DNA from 3 places in the Paenibacillus pedocola genome. Region 3 is predicted to be linked to each of the others. Evidence: riboswitches for the same ligand, from Rfam matches in the RefSeq annotation. Region 3 holds a riboswitch; each other region holds the start of a gene.
What was found. Region 3 has a riboswitch for thiamine pyrophosphate ahead of QU597_RS12755 (ABC transporter ATP-binding protein). Riboswitches for the same ligand answer to the same signal wherever they lie in the genome.
Positions count from the first base shown of each region.

Region 1: linked by a shared signal. The riboswitch ahead of QU597_RS09825 (thiamine phosphate synthase) and the one ahead of QU597_RS12755 (ABC transporter ATP-binding protein) in region 3 are both predicted to bind thiamine pyrophosphate.
Region 2: linked by a shared signal. The riboswitch ahead of thiC (phosphomethylpyrimidine synthase ThiC) and the one ahead of QU597_RS12755 (ABC transporter ATP-binding protein) in region 3 are both predicted to bind thiamine pyrophosphate.

Region 1 is NZ_CP134223.1:2,310,325-2,318,268, forward strand. Features, by position in the region: gene icd (NADP-dependent isocitrate dehydrogenase) at 1-924, shown strand, start outside; gene mdh (malate dehydrogenase) at 1,028-1,969, shown strand; gene QU597_RS09810 (hypothetical protein) at 2,091-2,516, shown strand; gene QU597_RS09815 (NUDIX hydrolase) at 2,584-3,009, opposite strand; gene QU597_RS09820 (SDR family oxidoreductase) at 3,243-4,112, shown strand; TPP riboswitch at 4,174-4,275, shown strand; gene QU597_RS09825 (thiamine phosphate synthase) at 4,412-5,023, shown strand; gene thiS (sulfur carrier protein ThiS) at 5,020-5,223, shown strand; gene QU597_RS09835 (thiazole synthase) at 5,325-6,089, shown strand; gene thiH (2-iminoacetate synthase ThiH) at 6,119-7,234, shown strand; gene QU597_RS09845 (SDR family NAD(P)-dependent oxidoreductase) at 7,316-7,944, opposite strand, start outside.
Region 2 is NZ_CP134223.1:159,172-167,115, reverse strand. Features, by position in the region: gene QU597_RS00835 (DUF438 domain-containing protein) at 1-467, opposite strand, end outside; gene QU597_RS00830 (DUF1858 domain-containing protein) at 501-728, opposite strand; gene thiC (phosphomethylpyrimidine synthase ThiC) at 915-2,600, opposite strand; TPP riboswitch at 2,722-2,828, opposite strand; gene trxB (thioredoxin-disulfide reductase) at 2,904-3,857, opposite strand; gene QU597_RS00815 (tetratricopeptide repeat protein) at 4,025-5,773, opposite strand; gene QU597_RS00810 (ribose-phosphate diphosphokinase) at 6,021-6,971, opposite strand; gene hisJ (histidinol-phosphatase HisJ) at 6,995-7,822, opposite strand; gene hisIE (bifunctional phosphoribosyl-AMP cyclohydrolase/phosphoribosyl-ATP diphosphatase HisIE) at 7,840-7,944, opposite strand, start outside.
Region 3 is NZ_CP134223.1:2,959,806-2,967,749, reverse strand. Features, by position in the region: gene QU597_RS12775 (amino acid ABC transporter ATP-binding protein) at 15-767, opposite strand; gene QU597_RS12770 (amino acid ABC transporter permease) at 780-1,448, opposite strand; gene QU597_RS12765 (amino acid ABC transporter substrate-binding protein) at 1,503-2,348, opposite strand; gene QU597_RS12760 (hypothetical protein) at 2,646-2,849, shown strand; TPP riboswitch at 2,879-2,981, shown strand; gene QU597_RS12755 (ABC transporter ATP-binding protein) at 3,169-3,855, shown strand; gene QU597_RS12750 (ABC transporter permease) at 3,845-4,612, shown strand; gene QU597_RS12745 (ABC transporter substrate-binding protein) at 4,609-5,667, shown strand; gene thiM (hydroxyethylthiazole kinase) at 5,788-6,585, shown strand; gene thiD (bifunctional hydroxymethylpyrimidine kinase/phosphomethylpyrimidine kinase) at 6,615-7,433, shown strand; gene thiE (thiamine phosphate synthase) at 7,430-7,944, shown strand, end outside.

The DNA.
Region 1 (7,944 bases), 650 kb from region 3:
TACGTATGCTTGCGTCCGGTGCGTTATTTTGACGGAGTTCCTTCACCGGTGAAACATCCGGAGCTGGTGGACATGGTTATTTTCCGGGAGAATACAGAGGACATTTATGCCGGTATCGAGTATAAAGAAGGCTCTGAAGAAGTGAAGAAAGTGATCGAGTTCCTGCAGAAGGAAATGGGCGTGAACAAAATCCGCTTCCCGGAAACATCCGGAATCGGTATTAAGCCGGTATCCTCTGAAGGCTCGAAGCGCCTTGTCCGTGCTGCGGTAGAATATGCAATCAAGCATGGCCGCAAGAGCGTGACGCTGGTGCATAAGGGTAATATCATGAAATTCACCGAAGGTGCATTTAAGAACTGGGGATATGAAGTGGCTGAGCAGGAGTTCGGCGATAAAGTATTTACCTGGAATCAATATGATGTCATCAAGGAACGTGACGGAGAAGCAGCTGCAAATGCGGCCCAGAAGGAAGCAGAAGCTGCCGGCAAAATCATTGTTAAAGACGCCATTGCGGACATTGCGCTGCAGCAGGTGCTGACCCGCCCGACTGACTTCGACGTGATCGCTACGCTGAACCTTAACGGGGACTACCTGTCTGACGCGCTGGCTGCACAAATTGGCGGCATCGGCATCGCACCGGGAGCAAATATTAACTATTTGACAGGCCATGCGATCTTCGAAGCTACTCACGGAACGGCCCCTAAATATGCGGACAAGGATGTTGTTAATCCTGGTTCAGTAATTCTTTCCGGTGTTATGCTGCTTGAGCATCTCGGCTGGCAGGAAGCGGCGGATCTGATCTATAAAGGCATGAGCACTGCGATCAACAACAAGACCGTAACTTACGACTTTGCCCGCCAGATGGAAGGCGCGACAGAGCTTAAGTGCTCGGCATTCGCCGACGAAATTATCAATCACCTGTAAGGTAATCACAGCGGATCGGGCTGAAGGAGCGTATGCTCCGGAGGCCCGTTTTGTGCGAAGATAAGCATTAATAAAATTTTAATGAAAATTAGGAGGTCCACCTGTGGCCATCAAACGTTATAAAATTACAGTCGTGGGCGCCGGTTTTACCGGAGCTACTACGGCGCTTATGCTTGCACAAAAGGAACTGGGAAATGTAGTACTGCTTGATATTCCGCAGCTGGAGAATCCGACCAAGGGGAAGGCGCTCGACATGCTGGAAGCCGCTCCTGTGCAGAAGTTCGACAGCCAGATTACCGGCACTTCAGATTATGAGGATGCAGCGGATTCTGATATCGTTATTATCACAGCAGGGATTGCCCGCAAGCCGGGGATGAGCCGCGATGATTTAGTGAATACCAATGCCGGTATTGTCAAATCCGTTTGCGAGAACATTAAGCGTGTGGCTCCGGAGTCTATCGTCATCATCCTGAGCAACCCGGTGGATGCAATGACTTATGCCGCTTATCATGCGCTGGGGTTCCCCAAAAACCGCGTAATCGGTCAGTCAGGTGTGCTGGATACGGCGCGTTACTGCACGTTTATCGCCCAGGAGCTGAACGTTTCGGTTGAAGATGTGCGTGGCTTCGTGCTTGGCGGACACGGGGACGATATGGTTCCGCTTGTACGCTACTCGAGTGTAGGCGGCATTCCGATCGACAAGCTGATTCCAGCGCAGCGCATTGAAGAGATTGTACAGCGCACCCGCGTTGGCGGTGGAGAAATTGTCAGCCTGCTGGGCAACGGCAGCGCGTATTACGCGCCGGCAGCCTCCCTGGTGCAGATGACTGAAGCGATTCTCAAAGATAAGAAACGGATCATCCCTGTCATTGCCCTGCTGGAAGGGGAATACGGCTATGACGGGCTGTTCATGGGTGTTCCAACCCTGCTAGGAGCGGACGGCATTGAGAAGATCTATGAATTGGAGCTTACCGCTGAAGAACAGGCGGCCTTGGATAAGTCGGCAGATTCAGTACGTGCAGTAACTTCTGCAGTTACACTCTAGGAAAATACGATAGCAGCCCCCATTTTTTAAAGAGAAATGGGGGTTTTCTTTTCTTGTGGGATGCAGTCGGGTATAATTGGAATGTAACATAAATCACAGCGAAAAATGGAGGAGGTAAAGGATGGACCGTTTTTTATTTTTCCTACATATGATCGGGACGCTGGCACTCGGGTTTTATCTGGTGCTCCCTTTTATTCTGAGCGGTGCACAGAAGCTTTCCGCTCCGGCTAAAGAGGGCACGCTCAGTGCAGTTAGCGGCTTCAACCGCTTCGCCCAGTATGGCCTGGTCATTCAGCTGTTAACTGGCGGTTATATGATGTCACAAGGGGATTATACTGTGGCATGGATGGCAGTAGTTGTAGTGCTGCTCCTGGCCATGTTCGCGCTGGGCGGGATCATGAACAAGCCGCTCCGCCTGGCTGCAGCAGGAATCCGTGAGAACCGTGATGTAACTGCCCATACAGGTAAGCTGCGGACGATGAGCCTGCTGCTTATGGTTGTATTGATTCTTATGATTTTCTTCATGGTGTACAGACACATTATTTAAGACCGGAGAATGAGGAATTGCCCTGGCGGCCGCGGCTGCCGGGGCAATTTGTGTTGTCGGGTATATTTTACTCAAGTTCCTCCAGCTCCAGGACATGATACTTCACAAATTCGGCAAAAATCTGCGGCGGCAGCAGGCGGTGGAGCAGATCCTTCGTACACCATCTGTAGTCGGTATGCTCCTCTGACAGCCGGATTACCTGTTCCGCGCTGCGGCATAAATAGGTGATAATTATAACCTGTCTCGCTGGATCAGTTAAGAAGGATGCCGCATACAGCAGATTATCCACATTGACCGTTAAACCAGTCTCCTCCTTAATTTCTCTTACCAGAGCGGCCTCCAGGCCTTCTCCGAACTCTATTTTTCCGCCGGCACACTCCCAGGTGCCCCCGCCTACAGCATCCGCAGACGCACGCTGGACCAGCAGGATTTTCCCTTCGTTGATGATGACACCTTTGACAGCGACGATAATATTGCGGTTATTTTTAGTCATGCAGCGTACCTCCCTTATTAACACCGATCTCATTGAGTCTATTCTTAAGTATATAAAGCTTCCTTGTTAAAAACGACTGTATTTTCGTTTGACCGCCGCTTAACTGTGGTAAGTAACATATCGTAAAGTCATTTTGTATTAAAGACTAGCACAGTGCATAACCTCCCCATCCTGAGCCATCCTAAGATGATGAAATTTACCATCCATGTGTAAAAGCGAAAGGAGAATGGATCATGCCAGATAACAAACAGCCACAAAAAACCCTGCCTCCACAGGAGCAGGACCAACAGCCGGGAATCGAAAGTCAAATGAACCCGCTGCCTGAATTTGAGACATCCGCCTATAAAGCAGCAGGCAAGCTGCTGGGCAAAGCTGCACTTATAACTGGTGGAGACAGCGGAATCGGACGTGCGGTTGCCGTGCATTTTGCCAAGGAGGGTGCGGATGTCGTTATTTCCTATCTGAACGAACACAGCGACGCCGAGGAAACCAAAAGACAGGTGGAACAGGAAGGACGAAAGTGTATCCTGATTGCCGGCGATATCGGCGTAGAAGCCTTCTGCCAGGATCTGATCAACAAGACAGTGGAAGGTCTCGGCAAGCTGGATATCCTGATCAACAATGCCGCCGAGCAGCACCCTCAGGAGAAAATAGAGGACATCACTGCTGAACAGCTGGAGCGGACCTTCCGCACGAATATATTCTCGATGTTCTATCTGACCAAAGCGGCTATGCCGCATCTTAAAAAAGGGTCCACGATCATTAACACGACATCAATTACGGCGTACAGGGGCAACCCGCAGCTGCTGGATTATTCATCCACCAAGGGAGCTATTCTCAGCTTCACCCGCTCACTGTCAATGAATCTGGCGGATAAAGGCATCAGAGTCAATGCTGTGGCTCCGGGCCCGATCTGGACACCGCTGATTCCATCCACCTTTGACGCGAAGAAGGTCAGTGAGTTCGGCGGCACACAGCCGATGAAGCGTCCGGGACAGCCGGAGGAGCTGGCACCAGCCTATGTATATCTGGCTTCCAGTGATTCTTCCTATGTAAGCGGCCAGGTTATTCATGTGAACGGCGGCGAGATTATTAACGGCTGACAGGCTAGCTTTTTGTAGGAATATTATGTTAATATAGACCACGTTAGCAAACAGCATATGAAATTGTCACTAGGGGTGCCGCGAGGCTGAGACGAACTTACGGTTCGGACCCTTTGAACCTGATCTGGTTTATACCAGCGTAGGAAAGTGGAGAATGAATTGACTGCAGCGCAGCGGGTCTAGAAGCCCAGCCCGTATTTCTGTATACATTTATGACTGCCTCCTATTGCGGGGGGCAGTTTTTTGCGTTTGGTGTTATTAAGGGCGAAGGAAGGTGAATAAAGCTGGCTGAAATTCATTTGATTTCGGACGGGAAGCTGGAGGCGGCTCACTTTGTTGCAATCACGGCGGTTGTGCATCCGCTGCTGGACTTTATTCATCTGCGGGAAAAGCAGCGGTCCGCCCGGGAGCTGCTGGACATGACCGGAAAGCTCCTACTGGCGGGGGTACCATCATCCAAGCTGGTCATCAATGACCGGGTGGATGTTGCGCTGGCGGCCTGTGCGGCTGGAGTTCAGCTGGCCTGGCACAGCCTGCCGCTATCTGCCGCACACGCCGCTGCTCCCGCACTGCGGCTGGGAAAGTCAGTGCATTCGGTGCAGGAGGCGGAGGAAGCAGGCAGGCAAGGGGCTGACTTCTGCCTGTTCGGGCATGTATTTCCTTCGGTCTGCAAGCCGGGTCAGCAGGAGCGGGGGCTTGCACAGCTGGCGGATGCTGCGCGGGTGTGCAGTATTCCGCTGATTGCGATCGGCGGGATTACACCGGCCAATACCGGACTAGTCATCCGGCAGGGGGCGGCTGGCATTGCAGTAATGTCCGGCATTTGCAGTGCGAAAGACCCGCTGGCTGCCGCACATGCCTACAGGACAGCTGTTATACAGGCTGAAGGTAAAGGAGGTGAGGGGGCATGAAGCTGATTATTAACGGCAAACCCGGAGAATTTGCGGACGACTGCCGGACTGTGGCTGATCTGCTGAGCCTGCCGCAATGGAACAAACGGCTGGTCATTGTAGAGCTGAACGGTGACATTGTTGGCAAAGACAATTACATAAATACTGCGCTTGGGGAAGGCGACCGGATTGAGCTGGTACATTTCGTCGGCGGGGGCTGAGGACATATTCTCATTTCTTCCGGCAGCAATTGTCCGGTATTCGGTCCTTCATTCAGCAAGTTGTTTTTATTTGATATTTTTCAAACCAGGAGGCGAATCCCATGTCAGATCCTTTTGTACTCGGCGGCATTTCATTAACCAGCCGCTTGTTTATAGGAACCGGTAAATACAGCCGTAATACTCTGATCCCCGAGGTTGTAGCATCGTCAGGCTCAGAGGTAATTACAGTGGCCCTGCGCCGGGTTGATCCGCAGAGCCAAGAGAATATTATGAATTATATTCCTTCCCAGATGACGCTGCTTCCCAATACCTCCGGCGCACGCACAGCAGAAGAGGCCGTCCGCATTGCCAGACTGGCTAGAGCAGGCGGCCTTGGCAACTGGGTGAAAATTGAAGTGATCAGCGACCAGAAGTATCTGCTGCCTGATAATAGCGAAACCATCCGCGCTACAGAAATACTCGCCGCCGAGGGCTTCGTGGTGCTTCCTTATATGAGTCCGGATCTGTCCGCTGCACTGCGGATGAAGGCAGCCGGCGCCGCAGCCATTATGCCGCTGGGGGCTCCCATCGGTTCGAACCGCGGCTTGAAGACCAAAGAACTGCTGCGTATCCTGATTTCTGAGGTGGATCTTCCCATTATTGTAGATGCCGGAATCGGCAGACCCTCAGAAGCGGCAGAAGCGATGGAAATGGGCGCTTCCGCAGTGCTGCTGAATACAGCGATTGCCACCGCCCGCGATCCGCTGCTGATGGCCGAGGCCTTCCGTGAGGCCGTATCGTCCGGCCGGAAGGCTTACCTGGCGGGACTCGGTCCGGTGGAGGAGGCCGCAGTCCATTCATCACCGCTGACGGGATTTTTGAACTGATAGTTACCTAAGTGGAATGGGGGAGGAATATGAGCTTTTATGAAACGGTGCTTCGGCTGGAACAGCTTCCTTACGAAACCTTATGGAAGCAGTACGCAGCGGAGGATGTGAAGCGGGCGCTTCGTAAGGAACGCCTGGATGAACACGATTTGCAAGCCCTTCTGTCACCTGCTGCAGCGTCCTGCCTGGAGGAGATGGCACAGCGTGCACAGCAGCTGACCCGTTCGCATTTCGGGCATGTCATGCAGCTGTTCACACCGATGTACCTCGCTGATTTTTGCGTCAATCACTGCACGTACTGCAGCTTCAGCTCTATTTATGATTTTCCGAGAAAAAAGCTGGGCCCTGAGGAGCTCAGGCAGGAGGCGAGTGTGATAGCAGCTTCCGGCTTCCGCCACCTTCTGGTACTTACCGGAGAGTCGCGCAAAGAGAGCCCGACTGCTTATGTGAAGGACTGTGTGAAGATTCTCCGGGAATATTTCTCTTCCGTCAGCATCGAAGTGAATCCGCTGTCCATAGAGGAATACAGAGACCTTATGGAGGCCGGAGTGGACGGACTAACCCTGTATCAGGAGGTATACCAACAGGAGACGTACCGCAAGCTGCATATCAAGGGACCTAAAAGAGTCTACCGGAACCGCCTTGATGCCCCTGAACGCGGCTGTCAGGCAGGATTCCGGTCCGTCAATATCGGAGCACTGCTCGGGATGTATGACTGGCGTCAGGAAGCTTTTTTCACCGCGATGCATGCACGCTATCTGCAGGATAAGTACCCCGAATGTGAGATCGGGCTGTCCGCCCCGCGGTTTCGCCCCTATCTGGGTGAGTTTAACCCGGATAGCGAGGTAACCGACCGTGCGCTGGTGCAGATCATTCTGGCATATCGCCTGTTCCTGCCCCGCGCCGGGATTACCTTATCCACGCGTGAGCCTGCTTCTCTAAGGGATCATCTGGTCCATCTGGGGATAACCAAGATGTCCGCAGGAGTGTCTACCGAGGTTGGGGGACATACCCAGACGGGGGGCACGCCGCAGTTTGAAATCTCCGACAGCCGGAATGTACAGGAGATCACAGATATGCTTACAGCAAACAGCCTGCAGCCGGTATTTAAAGACTGGGATATCCTTACAGGAGATCCGGCATAGAGCGAAACTATAAGCCCTTGTCCATAATCGGATTAAGGGCTTGTTTCTGTCTCAAAGATTCTGTGAAGCAGCTAAGGAATGTCACAGATTATATTTTGACACTCTTCTTGAAATTATTTTTTTAAGCAGCAATCTCGGGATCATTGATATCAGTTTCATATTCCCCGGAAAAACGACAGGTGTATTCCTATATAAGGCATCAACTGCAGCTTTAGCAACTTGTTCAGGCGGCATTAATGACTTTTTGATATTAGTATTTCTGGCGTTTCTAAAAAAATCCGTATTGGTATCTCCTGGACACAGGCAGCTTACTGTTATGTTTGAATGTCTTAACTCATGCCTTAAGGCTTCTGAAAAAGACAAAACAAAAGCTTTGGTTGCACCATAGACACTGTAGTAGGGCAACGGGTAAAGAGCTGCTATGCTGGCAACATTTAAGATATAACCCTTCTCCAGCTGCTCAAGGTCAGGAATAAAATAATGCGTTATACCCACTAAACTGTTGATGTTGAGTGCTATTATATTTAGTTGATCATCCAGGTTTAAGGTATGGAACTCCCCGAATAAGCCTGCCCCAGCGTTATTTATAATCGCATCAATTGTTATATTGCGTTGTTTACACCACATGTAAATGGATTCAGCAGCATTCTTTTCCGTTAAATCCAAAGATACAATATGCACATGAATCTTATATAAAGTGTTCCACTCCG
Region 2 (7,944 bases), 2.8 Mb from region 3:
CTGTAATGCTTGTCGAGATCCAGCAGCAGGCTGAGATCCTCCAGCAGCTTAAAGATGATCTCTTCGCTGTCATTCTTCAGAAACTTGCCGGCATGCAGCTCCAGACGGAAATTCACCAGCCGCTCAATTTCGCGGTTCTCCAGCTTGAAGGTATGCACCGGATGGCCCGGCTGCTCCTCCGGCTTCGAGGAACGGTGGATCTGTTCGATCGAGCCCTTGAAGATGGCCGTATGCACCGAACACAGCCGCTGCACCTCTGCTACCGGAATGCCCTCCTCTGTCATCAGCGAGTGCTCCATTGCGGAAATCTCCGCCACCGTCACATCGCCCACTGCTTCTGCAAAACGCGCTTTGACTTCCTCTACACTTTTACCGGCATGCAGCTCTTTAATGATCTCCTTGAGCATCGCCTGGCGGCGGGTCTGTTCCGGTACGTCCACTTCACGGTTATTGATCAATTCACTCATTGGTATCGCTCCTTATTATCCGTATTAATTGCTCTATTCAAGAACCTCAAAACCATGGCGTTTAAACGTCTGCCGCACGGTATCCGGGTCCATTTTCCGAAGCTTAATTCCCTTCGACAGGGTCATGAACCGGCCTGCTGTCTGCAGCATCCCCGGCTTCGCAATATCCTGAAACCCCAGCTCCACCATAATGCCGGTAACCTCAGGGTGTCGGCTTACCAGCTCGAATATGGATTCATCCATTCTCAGCACTTTGTTCATGTGCACCATTCCTTTTTAATGAGAATCCTTCTCAACAACAGCTTAGCATAGGCCCTTAGAACGAATAGTGATTGCAATCACTAAGTTTTAAAAAGAAGCGGCTACGCCTCCGGACCCGATGACCAGATAAAAAAAGCCGTCTCCCACAGCCTTTACAGCCCGGGAGACAGCCTAGTATTTCACCTGTTAGGTGAGCTGGTTCATTGATTCTTGAATGCCGTGGGAAATCCGCATGCTGCAGAAGTTCGGACCGCACATCGAACAGAAATGCGCCGTCTTGGCTCCTTCTGCCGGAAGGGTCGCATCGTGATACTCCAGCGCCCGCTCCGGATCCAGCGCCAGATGGAACTGGTCGCGCCAGCGGAATTCAAACCGTGCTTTGGACAGCGCATTGTCACGGTCCTGGGCACCCGGATGACCTTTGGCCAGATCGGCAGCATGGGCAGCGATTTTGTAGGTAATCACGCCTTCGCGCACATCATTTTTATCTGGGAGCCCCAGATGCTCTTTGGGAGTCACATAACAGAGCATCGCCGTTCCGAACCAGCCGATCATTGCTGCACCAATTGCTGAGGTGATATGGTCATAACCAGGAGCAATATCCGTGGTTAACGGGCCCAGTGTATAAAAAGGGGCTTCCCGGCAGATGTCCAGCTGTTTATCCATGTTCTCCTTGATTTTATGCATCGGCACATGACCGGGACCCTCTACCATAACCTGAACATCATGCTTCCAGGCGATTTCCGTAAGCTCTCCCAGTGTTTCCAGCTCAGCGAACTGGGCTTCGTCATTGGCATCGGCAATGGAGCCCGGCCGCAGTCCGTCGCCCAGGGAAATGGCTATGTCGTAGGTCTTCATAATTTCGCAAATGTCCTCAAAATGCGTATATAAGAAGCTCTCCTGATGATGGGCAAGGCACCATGCAGCCATAATGGAGCCGCCCCGGGAGACAATACCGGTCATTCGTCCGGCCGTAAGCGGAATATAGCGCAGCAGAACACCCGCATGAATGGTAAAGTAGTCCACACCTTGCTCCGCTTGTTCAATGAGAGTGTCACGGTAAATCTCCCAGGTCAAGCTCTCAGCTTTGCCGTTTACCTTTTCAAGTGCCTGGTAAATCGGAACGGTGCCGATCGGTACCGGAGAATTGCGGATAATCCATTCGCGGGTGGCATGAATTTTTTTACCGGTGGAGAGATCCATTATGGTGTCTGCCCCCCAGCGGGTGGCCCATCTCATTTTCTCCACTTCCTCTTCGATGGAGGAGGAAACTGCGGAATTACCGATATTGGCGTTAATCTTCACCAGGAAATTACGGCCGATTATCATGGGCTCACTTTCCGGGTGGTTGAGATTAGCAGGTATGATTGCACGTCCGGAAGCTACCTCATCCCTCACAAATTCAGGATTCATGTTCTCGCGGATCGCAATATATTCCATCTCCGGGGTAATGATTCCCTTCCGCGCATAATGCAGCTGGGTCACATTGGTACCTGGACGCGCTCTTAAAGGCCGCCGCTGTAATCCCGGAAAGCTCTCTGTCACGCAGGCGGCTGTTTTCCCGTTTTCCTCCTCCTGCGGGGCTGCTCCCTCGTACTCCTCCGAATCCCCTCGTTCTGCAATCCAGGATAAACGGTGAGGCGGCAGCCCTTTTCGTATATCCGTTTGTTCAACTTTATCGGTATATAACCCGCTCGTGTCGTATACACGCACCGGCGCATTGATTTCTTCGCCTGCGCTTCCCCTGGTAGGGGTAAGACTAATCTCACGCATCGGGACTTGGATGTCCGGGCGTGAACCCTCTACATAGATTTTACGGCTTCCCGGAAATCCCGAGAGATTTACGTTTTCCTGCTTCACTGTTCCTGGCATTTTTTCTCCTCCTCAGATTGTTGGGTGAACAACATGGTCTTTGAATAAGAATATGCAGCAAAAAAGCCGCTCCACCTGGAGCGGCTTTATCTGGGAACAGCCAAAGAAGGCTATACGAAATAAAAGTCCGGCTCCACTTTCCTACGCTGGTATGATCCAGATCAGGTTCAAGGGTCCGGAAATTCACTTTTTCCGTCTCAGCCAATTCAGGCTCCCCTAGTGGGCATCTTATTAAATTACATTAAATCTACTCTACCGGGATATGCTCTGTCAACGGCCGGATATAAAGGCGAACCTTCATCCTCATTTATCCAGCGTTTCGCTCCAGTCATGCACCATGGTGCCTTCCAGGAACTTCTCGGCATCCATGGCCGCCATGCACCCGGTTCCGGCTGCCGAGATGGCCTGACGGTACCGGGTATCCTGCACGTCTCCGCAAGCAAAGACGCCGGGAATGTTCGTTTCGGTCGTGCCCGGGTTCACCACAATGTACCCGTTAGCATCGGTCGTAATCTGTCCGCCCAGGAAGGCCGTGTTCGGTGTGTGCCCGATGGCAACGAAGACACCGTCCGCTTCCAGCAGTTCTTCCAGACCTGTCTCATTGTTGCGCACAGTCAGCCCTTTGACTCCCGTATCGCTAACGGTCACTTCCAGCGGTGTACGGTTAAGCGCCCAGGCCACCTTGCTGTTCTCACGCGCACGGTCCTGCATAATCTTCGATGCGCGCAGCTCCTCGCGGCGGTGCACCAGGGTTACACTGGAGGCAAAGCGGGTCAGGAAGCTGGCTTCCTCCATTGCGGAGTCCCCGCCGCCAACAACAATAATCTTCTTGCCGCGGAAAAAGAAGCCGTCACAGGTAGCGCATGTGCTGACCCCGCGCCCCACATTCTCCTGCTCGCCGGGGATGCCCAGATATCTGGCGGAAGCACCGGTCGAAATAATGACCGACTCCGCTTCCAGTACACCAAGCCCATCCACGGTTACTTTGAAGGGCCGCTGCGAGAAATCGACGGAATCCACCCAGCCGTTCTTGAACTCTGCCCCGAAACGTTCAGCCTGCTTGCGCATGTTGTCCATCAGATCGGGTCCAAGAATGCCTTCAGGGAAGCCCGGAAAGTTCTCCACTTCTGTCGTCGTTGTCAGTTGTCCTCCCGGCTGCAAGCCTTCAATTACAAGCGGGCTAAGGTTGGCACGTGCCAAATAAATTGCGGCAGTCAGCCCTGCCGGGCCTGTTCCGATTACAATTGTTTTGTACATCACATTGGCCTCCTTACAAGTGGGTGATTATTTACTTCGAAGAAACGGCTGTGGGGGCTTCTAGGAAGCAGCCTGATCCGCGTTTCCGGTGAACAATATAAGGATGCAGAATCGGGCATCATTTATACCTGGTTGCTTATATTACTTGAGGGCGGCGGTTCATGCCCTTATATCTTCTCTGTGGAAGGGGACAAGTCTCCCGGCTCCGCGATCAGCTTCAAGGTGCCGCACGCGCTGTCGATCCGCCGTGCATACCGGCTGACCATCGAGGCAGAGACATCATAACGCTGGGCCACCTCACGGTAAGTCACCGGACGGCTGTGCAGCTTGGCTGTTAAGTATTCCAAGGCGGCACACCAGCCTTCTGTGTGACTAAAGCGTGGCACATCGGGATACAGGCTGCCGATGAACTGCTTCCAGAGATTCTCCGCATCCTTCTTCTGAAGGGCATCGTATCTCCGGTCCATCACGGCCAGCGTATGATCAACAATCCGCTGCCAGTCTTCTTTCCACTCCGGCAGACCCTTATGAGACTGAGTCGGTGCGGCCTCCCGGTCTTCCTTAAGAGCCACGTTCTCCTCCGGAGCGCTGCCGATTAGCCGCTGAAGGCTAAGCAGCGCTGCCTCCTGCAGCTTATCCTCCTGAAGCGGCTCCTGCTCCAGCAGTTCCCGCAGCACTTCGGACATCTCCTCATCCTCAATCCAGCGGAGCGCCTCTGTGACCTGCAGCTTGGTACCGGAATCACCGTAGCGCAGCGCCCAGAAGAACGACGCGCGCAGCAGCGGATTGCTCCGGACTTCTGCTGTGAAGCTGCTGGTATTGTCTTTCCATTGCTTAAGCTGCTCCTGAAAAGGCAGCTGGTAGTTATAGCTGACCGGCGACATCGCCCGGTCTTCGGCCAGTGCCTGCTGCAGCTGTGACAGGAAGAAGCCCGGCACCGCTGATTCCGGATCCAGCTTCGCAGCCTGTCTCCAGCAGCGAAGCGCCTCACCGTAGAGGCCGCTGTTGCTTGCGGCGGCGGCACAGTAATGATAGAGGCTGGCATCTCCGCCCACCTCTTCATCCTTCAGCAGACGGCGGAAATGGCCGTAGGCCGTTTTGTGTCTGCCCAGGATGCCCATCGTTGTAGCCATTTTGAAGACATGCTCCTGATGAAAAGGCACGGTCGCTTCCAGCATTCTAAGCAGAGCGGCAAGCTGGTCCTGATCACCGGCATACTGCAGGAAAATCGCCATATTGCAAAGGGCGTGCAGGTTGCCCGGGTCCTGTTCCAGCACCTCGCCCAGACACTCCTTGGCTTTGACGAAACGGCCCATATAGAAATAGGCCAACGCCAGGTTGTTGTGTGCTGCAAGAAAATCCGGCGTGTTCTTCACGATCTCTTCCAGCAGCTTGACTGCCTGCGGAAACTTTCCTTCCTCAAGCAGGCTCCGGGCACGGTCATGCTCCACGACCCCTTCCCGGCTGCGGATGCGGATCAGCGGCGCAGGACGGTCAAGCTCATATTGCAGCAGCTCCATCAATTCCTCAGACTCTGCCAGATACTCACCGGCTGCATCTTCTTGCAGATACGTGACCAGCGAGCGCTCTGCTTCTTCAAAGCTCTCCATATTGGCAAAATTGTTAGCCATATAGAAGTGGCATTCCGTCATTGCGGGATCAATCTTTTCCAGCACATGGGTCAAAATATCATTGGATGCTTGATAATTGCCCATCTCAGATAATATACCCGCCATGTTACAGTGATTCACCGGATTGTCCGGCTCATATTCAACGGCTTTGCGAAAATTCTTCAATGCCTTATCATATTGAAAGCGGTCCAGCGACCGTACGGCTCTTTCAAAGAAAAAATTGGCATCCAGAGTAACCGGAATTACATTGCAGGGCTCCGCGTCATCTGAAGTTCTCTCAATCATGGAAGCAAGGCACCTCCCTCATAAAGCTTCCTTATCCTCACAAAAATAGGAGAGCAGCGCCTAAGCGGCACCCGAGCTCCCACCTTAAGCATTCTATCGTTTCCATTTCTGGCCGTAGCTGCCTTCACACAGTATACCACATGTGGCAGGGGGATTCTCAAGCTAAGGGAAGGCGGCCGGCAGGAAAAAAGATGAAGCGGTCAGGAGTGCGGTTTCCATGCATTATTTCAGAAAAAAACACGGGAAATTAAATTCCCGCGTCTCTGAATAATTTATCGATTGAACCGCCTTCAATAATAATGCGCGTGGCTTCAGCCAGCATCGGTGCTACCGATAGCACCTTATACCGGGTAGAATGATCGTCCGGCAGTGCAATCGAATCCGTGACGACCACTTCGTCGATATTCTCATGGTCCATGCGGGCCAGTGCATCACCGGAGAAAAGACCATGTGTTGCACAGACGATGCTGTTCTTGGCTCCACGTTCCTTCAGGCCTTCCACCACGTTCACAATCGTCGTACCGGTGTCAATCAGATCCTCGATAATAACCGGAGTTCGTCCCTCGACATCGCCAATCACATGGGTGATCACCGATTCATTGTGCGCCGGACGCTTCTTGATCATAATGGCAAAGGGCGAATCAAGCCGGCTGGCGAGCTTCTCGGCCATGGAGGCGCGTCCCGCGTCGGGTGATACGACCACAGGATTGGAGATGCCCTTCATCTTCAGATAGCCGCTAATCAGATCGAGTGCGGTCAGATGATCCACCGGAATATTGAAGAAGCCCTGGATCGCCGCCGCATGCAGGTCGATTGTAATAACACGGGTAGCGCCTGCAGTGGTCAGTACATCGGCAACCATTTTGGCCGAGATCGGCTCGCGCGGTGCGGATTTGCGTTCCTGCCGGGCATAGCCGTAATAAGGGACAATAATATTCACCGTTCTGGCTGAGGCGCGTTTGGCCGCATCAATCATAACGAGCAGCTCTACGAACAGCTCATTAATAGGATGAGCGAGGGATTGCACCAAAAATACGTCGCAGTTCCGGATGCTCTCTTCATAATGCACATAAATCTCGCCGCTCTTGAAACGGGTCAGCTTAATTTGGCCGAGGGGTGCACCAAGACGCTCCGCAATGTCTGCGGCCAGCTTCGGATTCGACGAACCGGAAAAAATACGCAATTGATGATGCTGCATAGTACCCTCCTGGGGATCATAATTTATAGTTGGAACGGAACGGATGTCCGGCGCCGGCCTTCAAACACCGCCAGTTCACGGAAGCCAGTGCGCCACAGCAGGCTGCGCGCCTCCTGCAGCCCGTCTCCCAGCTTGGCCGGGTCATGGGCATCAGAGCCTAGGGTAAGCGGGATAGCTAGAGTATGTGCCTGCTGCAGCACATGCTCCGCCGGAAACATTTCAGCGCATGGCTTGGTCAGACCGGAAGCATTAAGCTCCATGGCAATTCCGCTGGCGGCTATCGCTTCCAGGGCACTCCGCTCCAGTTGTCTCGCTTCGGCTTTGTCCTCCTGGGTCTGCGGGCCGAAACCGAACCGTTTTATCACATCCATATGTCCTATAATATCATATAATCCCGATAACGCCGACTTCCTTACAGCATCATAATAACGGCGGTATACCTCCATTACATCCTTGCCTTCCCAGCCATGGGTCTGCCGGTGATCCGTGATATCCCACTCCCCGAGAAAATGCACAGAACCAATCAGATAATCCCACGGATAAGGCGATAAAAGCTCACGGATCTGCTCCTCATAGCCTTCGATATAATCCGCCTCCAGCCCGACCCGCAGCTCAATGATTCCGCGGTAGCGTTCCTTCAGTGTCAGGCACTCTTCTACATAACGCGGCAGCTCGGCGAGCGGCATAGCCATCTCCGGATAGTAGTTCTCCGGATCGACATGAATCAGCGGCAGATGATCGGACAAGCCCAGCTGCTGGAGCCCAAGCTCTATGCCGCGCTGCACATACTCCTCCAGCTTCCCGACGGCATGCCCGCAGCGCTCATGATGGGTATGGTAATCGATATGCATGCTGTAAAGGCTCCCTTCTAGTCGCGGCGCGGCCGTTCGTGACGGGCACTCAGCTCATCCATAATCTCATCCAGCGGAAGTTTGCGCTCCTGAAGCAGCACGAGCAGGTGATAGATCAGGTC
Region 3 (7,944 bases):
TGCAGGCCAAATCATCATATTTCCTCGCCGCTAAGCTTGTTCAGAAACTGCAGGGCGCGGGGATTCTTGGTATGCTCCAGCACTTCCTGCGGCGTTCCCTGCTCAAGGATAACTCCGCCATCCATCAATATAATCTCATCTGCCACATCGGCGGCGAATTTCATCTCATGGGTGACGATAACCATCGTCATACCTTCGGCGGCAAGCTGCTTGATCACCTTCAGCACCTCGCCAACCAGCTCGGGATCGAGCGCTGAGGTCGGTTCGTCGAACAGCAGCACCTCCGGTTCCACGGCCATCGCCCGGGCAATCGCCACGCGCTGCTGTTGGCCGCCTGACAGCTGAAACGGATAAGCGTCCGCTTTATCGGCTAGCCCAACCTTGGCCAGCAGCTCAGCTCCCCGTTTTCTGGCTTCCTCCTTGGAGCGTTTCTGAACGGTCACCTGACCCTCCATCACATTGCCGAGGGCCGTCATATGCGGAAACAAGTTGTAGGACTGAAAGACCATTCCTGTCTTCTGGCGAAGCGCCAGCACCGAGCGCTGCGGAATTTTGCCGTCGGACGTAAAGTCGAGCTTAATGTCATCCAGGGAAATGCTCCCACGATCAGGCAGCTCCAGAAGATTGAAGCAGCGCAGCAGCGTGGTTTTGCCGGATCCCGACGGGCCGATAATCACCAGCACCTTACCATGCTCAACGTTGAGATCGACGCCTTGCAGTACCTGCAGCGAACCGAAGGATTTATGCAGATCACGTATTTCAATCATAGGTACATCCCCTTATCTCGCTGAGTAACGGTCCAGCCGTTTCTCCAGGTAATTTTGCAGCGCCGACAGCACGGAGCAGAACAGCAGATAGAAGAGCGCAACTTCGCAGTATAACAGCAGCGGTTCATAGGTTCTTGCTGTAATTTGCTGTGACGTTTTGAACATTTCAACCAACGTGATTGTCGCTGCAAGCGATGTATCTTTTACCAAACTGATGAACGAATTCGCCAAAGGTGGAACTGATACCCGTGCGGCTTGCGGGAGAATAACCCTACGAAGCGCCTGGCTCCGGGTCATCCCGACCGAGAACGCTGCCTCCCATTGCCCTTTATGTATGGAAAGAATGGCGGCACGCACCACCTCTGAGGAGTATGCCCCCACACTGAGCGTAAACCCGATGGTAGCTGCAACAAACGGATCCAGAATAATACCGGCCGCAGGCAGTCCATAAAAAATAATGAACAGTTGGACGAGCAGCGGGGTTCCGCGAATAATCCATACATAGAACCGAGCGATCAGCTTCGGAATTCTCCAGGGCGAAAGACGGATAAGTGCAGTAGCCACGGCAAGCATCAGCCCCAGCACAAAGGAGACTACTGCCAGCGGAATGGTAAAAGCCACCCCTGCTTTAAACAGGGGCAGCAGCGAATCCAGGAAAATCTGTATTTTTCGGTCATCCATAATTCAGACATCCTTCTCAGACCTTCTGGCCGCTACAGCCAGGGTCCATCCATGTTATTTGGAAACGTCAGCACCAAAATATTTCTCGGAAATTTTCAGGTAGGTTCCATCGCTCTGCATGGCAGCCAATGCGTCATTAACAGCCTTCACCAGTTCGTCGTTGCCTTTCAAGAAGGCAGCTGCACTGTGGGAACCCTCGGCGATTTCATCAACCACTTTAATTTTCACATCCGGTTTCTGCTTCTTAAGATCCAAATAAGACAAACCGTCGTTTACTGTGGCATCGATCCGGCCCGAGGTCAAAAGATCAATAGCCTGGTTGAAGCCATCTGTATCCACAATTTCTGCACCGTTCTTGCGGGCGATGTCCGACAGATTACTGGTCAGCGATTGTCCGGCTTTTTTGCCCTTTAAGTCAGCGAAGCTTTTGATATCATTGTTGTTCTCACCCACGATCAACACCGCTTTGGAGACAATATACGGATCGGAGAAATCATATTTCACCTTACGTTCATCTGTAATTGACACTTCGTTAAAGATTACATCGAAACGTTTGGCATCCATACCTGCAAAAATGCCATCCCATTGCGTTTCAAAAAATTCCGGCTCGACACCAAGACGCTTGGAGACCTCTTCTGCGATTTCTACGTCAAAACCTGTAAGTTTGCCGTCTGCATCATGAAAGGTGAACGGTGCATAGGTTCCTTCCGTTCCGATCCGCAGCTTGCCGCTGGCTTTAACAGCTTCCAGGCTGTTCTGAGCGGCAGGTGCTGCCGTTGCAGCAGTACCTTCATTTGCTGCCGCTGATGGCTCGGCTGCCGTATTATTGTTGTTATTGCCACAGGCAGCTACCAGGACCACTGTCAGCAGCAATAGGATCGTTAGACTAAATTTTTTCATTACAAAAATCCCCTCTCGTATCTTTTCTTTGTCTTCTTCTCTCTTTAGCTTCCGAATGTTTATATCGGCAAATTGAATAGTACACCGTCACGTCATGTTCGTCAATCATTTTTTCCGATAATAAACATCGGAATTATGATGTAAGGTAAATTCAAGCAATTCCCCCGAAAAGTGTCGGTAGGTATATCGCTGGTGTTGCAGATACTAAAAATGCAGAATATAGCCGGCGTTATTTATCTTGCCCAGAAACAGGCGAATATTCCACACGGAAATCACGCCCCCCCTAGCAGCACTTGTATGCCATCAGAGAGATTCGCTAATTCCATTCTGGCCAAACTGCTGCGCCGCACTTCCAACAACGGAGAGATTCTGGTATCAGCAGAAGCTGCATGGCTCAACCAAACAGGAAATCTCGCAGGGAATCATTACGCTGTTCGTGACCGGACTGCCGCAGCCCTGAAATCCGCTCCCTTTACAAGATGTGAGTTTATGGTATATTAAGTAGCAATTACGAATTCAATATCGACCTGTTATTTCACTAGGGGAGTCCAACGACTGAGACGGAGATAATGCTCCGGACCCTTGGAACCTGATCTGGATCATACCAGCGGAGGGAAGTGGAGCAGAAATGATCAGCAGTGCCGCAGCATCTAACTGACTGAAACTTTCAGACCCATTTGTCTCCCTTGGAGATGGATGGGTCTTTATTATTATTAAATACTTTTAAGGAGGCTGATCTATTACGGAAATGATTTCTATTCGAAACCTGTCCTATTCGTTTGACACGCCCCTCAAGGCTCCGGTCTTCTCTGGGCTCTCGATGAGCATTCATCAAGGAGAATTCATCTCTGTTGTCGGTGCCAGCGGCTGCGGAAAAAGCACATTATTCAAGATTATCGCCGGATTAATGGAGCCTGCCAGCGGAGAGATCCGTGTCCACGGAGTCCCCTCGCCTACAGCTGCTTTACGCCTCGGGCGGGTCGCCTACATGCCGCAGCAGGATCTTTTGCTTCCCTGGAGAACGGTCCTGGACAACTGTCTGCTGCCCTGGGAACTGAAGAAGGACTGCTCCAAGACCGAGGCTACCGCATTTATCCGCGGCATGCTGGGACGCTTTGGCTTGGCCGATATGGAGATGGCCTATCCGCACGAGCTGTCTGGCGGGATGCGCCAGCGGGCCGCCGTACTGCGCACGCTGGCCGCCGGAAATGAACTGATGCTGCTGGACGAACCCTTCGGAGCGCTGGATGCCATCACCAAACGGGAGCTGCACCGCTGGCTGCTGAACCTGTGGGGTGTGCTTGCAAAGACAGTCTTGTTCATTACACATGATCTTGAAGAAGCTCTGCTGCTCAGCGACAGGATTTATCTGATGAACGGAAGTGGACTGCAGGAGCTGATTGTTGATCTGCCGAGGCCCAGACATTACAGAATGAACTATGAACCGCAATTCGTCGCGCTGCGGGAGGATTTAGAGCGGAGGCTGCATGAAAGCCATGTTTTTTAGGAAGCCATTTCGGGATTACGGGCCTTTTATGCTATTGATGCTGTTGACTTGTGCAGTCTGGGAAACCGTATCGCGTCTTGGACTGGTTCCCTCTTTCATTCTCCCTGCCCCTTCCGCCATCTGGACAGCACTTATAGAACAAAGGCGGTTGCTGTTCGAGCAGCATCTTCCCGCCACGCTGCAGGAGGTATTGATTGGTTTTGCCTTATCCGTAAGCTGTGGCACCCTGCTGGGCGCAGGTATGCACATGTTCAGACCGCTGGAAAAAGCGCTCTATCCGCTGCTGATTATCAGCCAGACGATTCCGCTGATCGCCCTCTCACCCATTTTTATCATGTGGTTCGGCTATACGCTGTGGAGCAAGGTTGCCGTCGTGTTCTTAACCGCCTTTTTTCCAGTAGTCGTGGGTACATATGACGGTCTGCATAAAAGCGGAAAGATTTACCGGGAGCTTCTGCTGACGCTTGGCGCAAACCGCTGGCATATCCTGCGAAAAACGCAAATTCCGCTGGCGCTTCCTTCCTTTTTCTCCGGACTGAAGCTGTCCATCGTCTACTGTGTCATCGGTGCGACCATCGGGGAATGGCTTGGCGGCAGCCGGGGACTCGGCTACTTCAGCCGCCGGATGGCCGGTAATCTGCAAAGCGCCGAAATGTTCGCCGCCGTCTTTCTGCTGTCCGCCCTCGGCGTCGTCCTGTTCCTCGGTGTAGCCGGGCTTGAAAAGTATATTTTGAAGAAAAGAGGCATTCATCGATGATTCCTAACAACAGATCTGCATCCACATGGAAAAGAAAGATCCGATTTGCCCCGCTACTATTACTTCTGTGTCTGAGTCTGAGCACCAGCGGCTGTGGAAACTCTAATAGCTCAACAAGCTCTGCTCCAACTGCGTCTTCCGATGTAAAAAGCGCACAGCCGCATAAGCTGACAATTATGCTCGACTGGTATCCCAATGCGGTCCACTCTTTCTTGTATGCCGCACAGCAGAACGGTTATTTTGCCGAGCAAGGCCTGGATGTGGATATCCAGATGCCAGCAGACAGTAATGACGCGCTGAAGCTGGTCGCCGCAGGCAAAGTCGACCTGGCCCTCAGCTACCAGCCGCAAGTGCTCATGGCCCGCGGGGAGCAGATCCCCGTCAAGTCGGTCGCTGCCATCGTAAGGCATCCGCTGAACCATCTGATGGTTCCGGCGAACAGCGGCATCACAAGCCCTAAAGATCTCGCGGGTAAAATTGCCGGCTACTCCTCCATTCCGCTGTATGAAGCGATGCTGCGGACGATGGTTAAAAGCGACGGCGGCGATCCTGCAGCCGTGAATCTGACCGATGTTGGCTTTGATCTGATTCCGGCCATCTCCACCGGACGTGTTGACGGAATCATCGGCGGCTTCATTAACCATGAACAGCTGATCCTCGAGAAAGAAGGCCATCCTGTCACATCTATCAATCCGACAGATTATGGCGTTCCTGACTACTATGAGCTAGTCCTTGTCGCCAGTGAGCAGGGGCTGCAGAAGTCAGAAGACGATATCAAAAAGTTCATGACAGCGGCCCGCAAGGGGCAGGAATTTGTGATAGAGCAGCCGCAAAAAGCGCTGGAGCTTCTAATCGCCCATGAGGATGCGACTGCACCCCTTGAGAAGGACATCGAAACCAAAAGCCTGGAAATTCTGCTGCCGCTAATGGATGCGGGGGATCAGCCTTTTGGCTACCAAGCTCCTGAATCCTGGGCGAGGGTGCAACAATGGCTAAGTGCGAACGATCTGCTGCCGGCTGAGATTAATAGCCAGGATGCTTTTGTTAATTTGTAGTTTTGTACGAAACAGATTCTATGAAGTATAGCTGACAAAACTTAAGCCTATGCTTCCGATGCCAGTTTTGCCGAAGTCATTCAATGAAGCATTACAAAAAAACTTTTAGGAGGACTAATCATGTCTTTTTTAGCCAAAGTACGTGAACTGAATCCGCTTGTTCATAACATTACGAATATTGTAGTTGCCAATTTCTCGGCAAACGGCCTGCTCGCACTGGGCGCCTCCCCGTTCATGGCCGATGCCCCGGAAGAGGTAGCGGATGTAGCCGCTATGTCGGGGGCCGTAGTGCTGAATATCGGCACACTGAACGAGCAGTTAATCGCCTCGATGGTGCTGGCCGGACAGTCTGCCAACACTCATAATGTCCCGTTGGTGCTTGATCCGGTGGGAGCCGGAGCCACAGCTTACCGCAGCGAGGTCACACAAAGACTGTTGAATGAGATGCAGATTACGGCACTGCGCGGAAATGTCGCCGAAGTAGCCAATGTCGCCGGGGAGATCTGGGCCAGCAAAGGCGTAGATGCCGGAGCAGGCGATGGAGATGTCATTGCTCTTGCCAACAAGGCAGCGCTCAAGCTCGGCTCTGTGGTTATCATTACCGGTAAAGAAGATGTTATTACAGACGGCAGCCGCACCTTCATTGTCAGCAACGGCCACCCGGTCTTAACCAAAGTGACCGGCACCGGCTGCCTGCTGAGCGCTGTCGTCGGTGCCTTTCTCGCTGTCAGTGAAGGCAACGGGCTGGAAGCCGCCGCGGAAGCTATTTCTTTCTATGGCGTAGCCGCAGAGATTGCTGCAGAGCTGACCGCGCACAAAGGTCCGGGAGCCTTCCAGATCGAATTCCTGAACCAGCTGACTATGGTCACACCACAAATCTATAGCGGGAAATCACGGATACGGCTGCTTAACCAATAATCGTCAGCGAAATAAAAGGAGACTCCATAATGACTAGTGTATTTAAGGCCCTTACCATTGCCGGATCGGACAGCGGTGGAGGTGCGGGTATCCAGGCTGATCTCAAGACATTTCAGGAGCTGGGCGTATACGGCATGTCGGCACTTACAGCCGTGACTGCACAGAATACGCTTGGCGTTCAGGCGGTCTATCCGCTGGAACCCGATGCTGTTGCCACCCAGCTGGATTCCATCGGAACCGATCTTCAGCCGGACGCGGTCAAGACAGGCATGCTGTTCAGCAGCGAAATTATCCGGATTGTGGCCGGTAAGATCAGGCAATACGGCTGGAACTCACTGGTGGTTGATCCTGTAATGGTGGCAAAAGGCGGCTCCCCGCTGCTGCTGCAGGAAGCTGTGAAGGCGCTGATTACAGACTTGCTACCGCTTGCCCGAGTCGTGACCCCCAATATTCCCGAAGCGGAAATATTAACAGGAATGACCATTTCGGGACTCCCGGACCGTGAAAGAGCAGCACAGGTTCTTCATGCCATGGGCCCGCAGTATGTGGTCCTCAAAGGCGGCCACGATGACGGAACATCCGGAGTGCTTGATCTGCTCTATGACGGCCAGGAGTTCATATACATGGACGGTCCGCGGATTGCAACCCGGCACACCCATGGAACAGGCTGCACCTATTCAGCGGCCATTACCGCTGGACTTGCTAAAGGGAACACGGTAGCGAAGGCCATTCCTACGGCGAAGGCCTTCATCCAGGCGGCGATAGAGGACAGCCTGGGAATTGGTGCCGGTCACGGGCCGACCAACCATTTTGCCTATGGGAACAGACGCAGGGGGATGCTGCCATGAAGCAGATCAGTGCCGAGGATATGCGGCGGATGCTAAAGCTATATTTTATCATGGGCAGCGTAAACTGCCGCCTGCCCCCTGCAGAGACACTGACCCAGGCTATTGCAGGCGGAATTACAATTTTTCAGTTTCGTGAAAAGGGTGCTGGCGCGCTGCGCGGTAACGCGGCTTTCGATCTGGCCAGGCAGCTCCAGGCCATTTGCCGTGAACACGGGATTCCCTTCATCGTGAACGATGATGTAGACCTCGCTATTGCGCTTGGTGCCGATGGGGTTCATGTCGGCCAGGAGGACGAACCGGCTGGCTCGATCCGTCAAAGGCTCGGAGCCCATAAAATCGTCGGCGTATCGGCCCATAGTCTGGCCGAGGCGAAGCAGGCGATTGCGGATGGAGCGGACTATCTGGGAGTCGGTCCGGTCTATCCCACCTCCTCCAAAGACGATGCACAGGCTGTGCAGGGGACTCAGGTCCTTGAGGAATTGCGGCGCAGCGGTCTTACCATCCCGCTGGT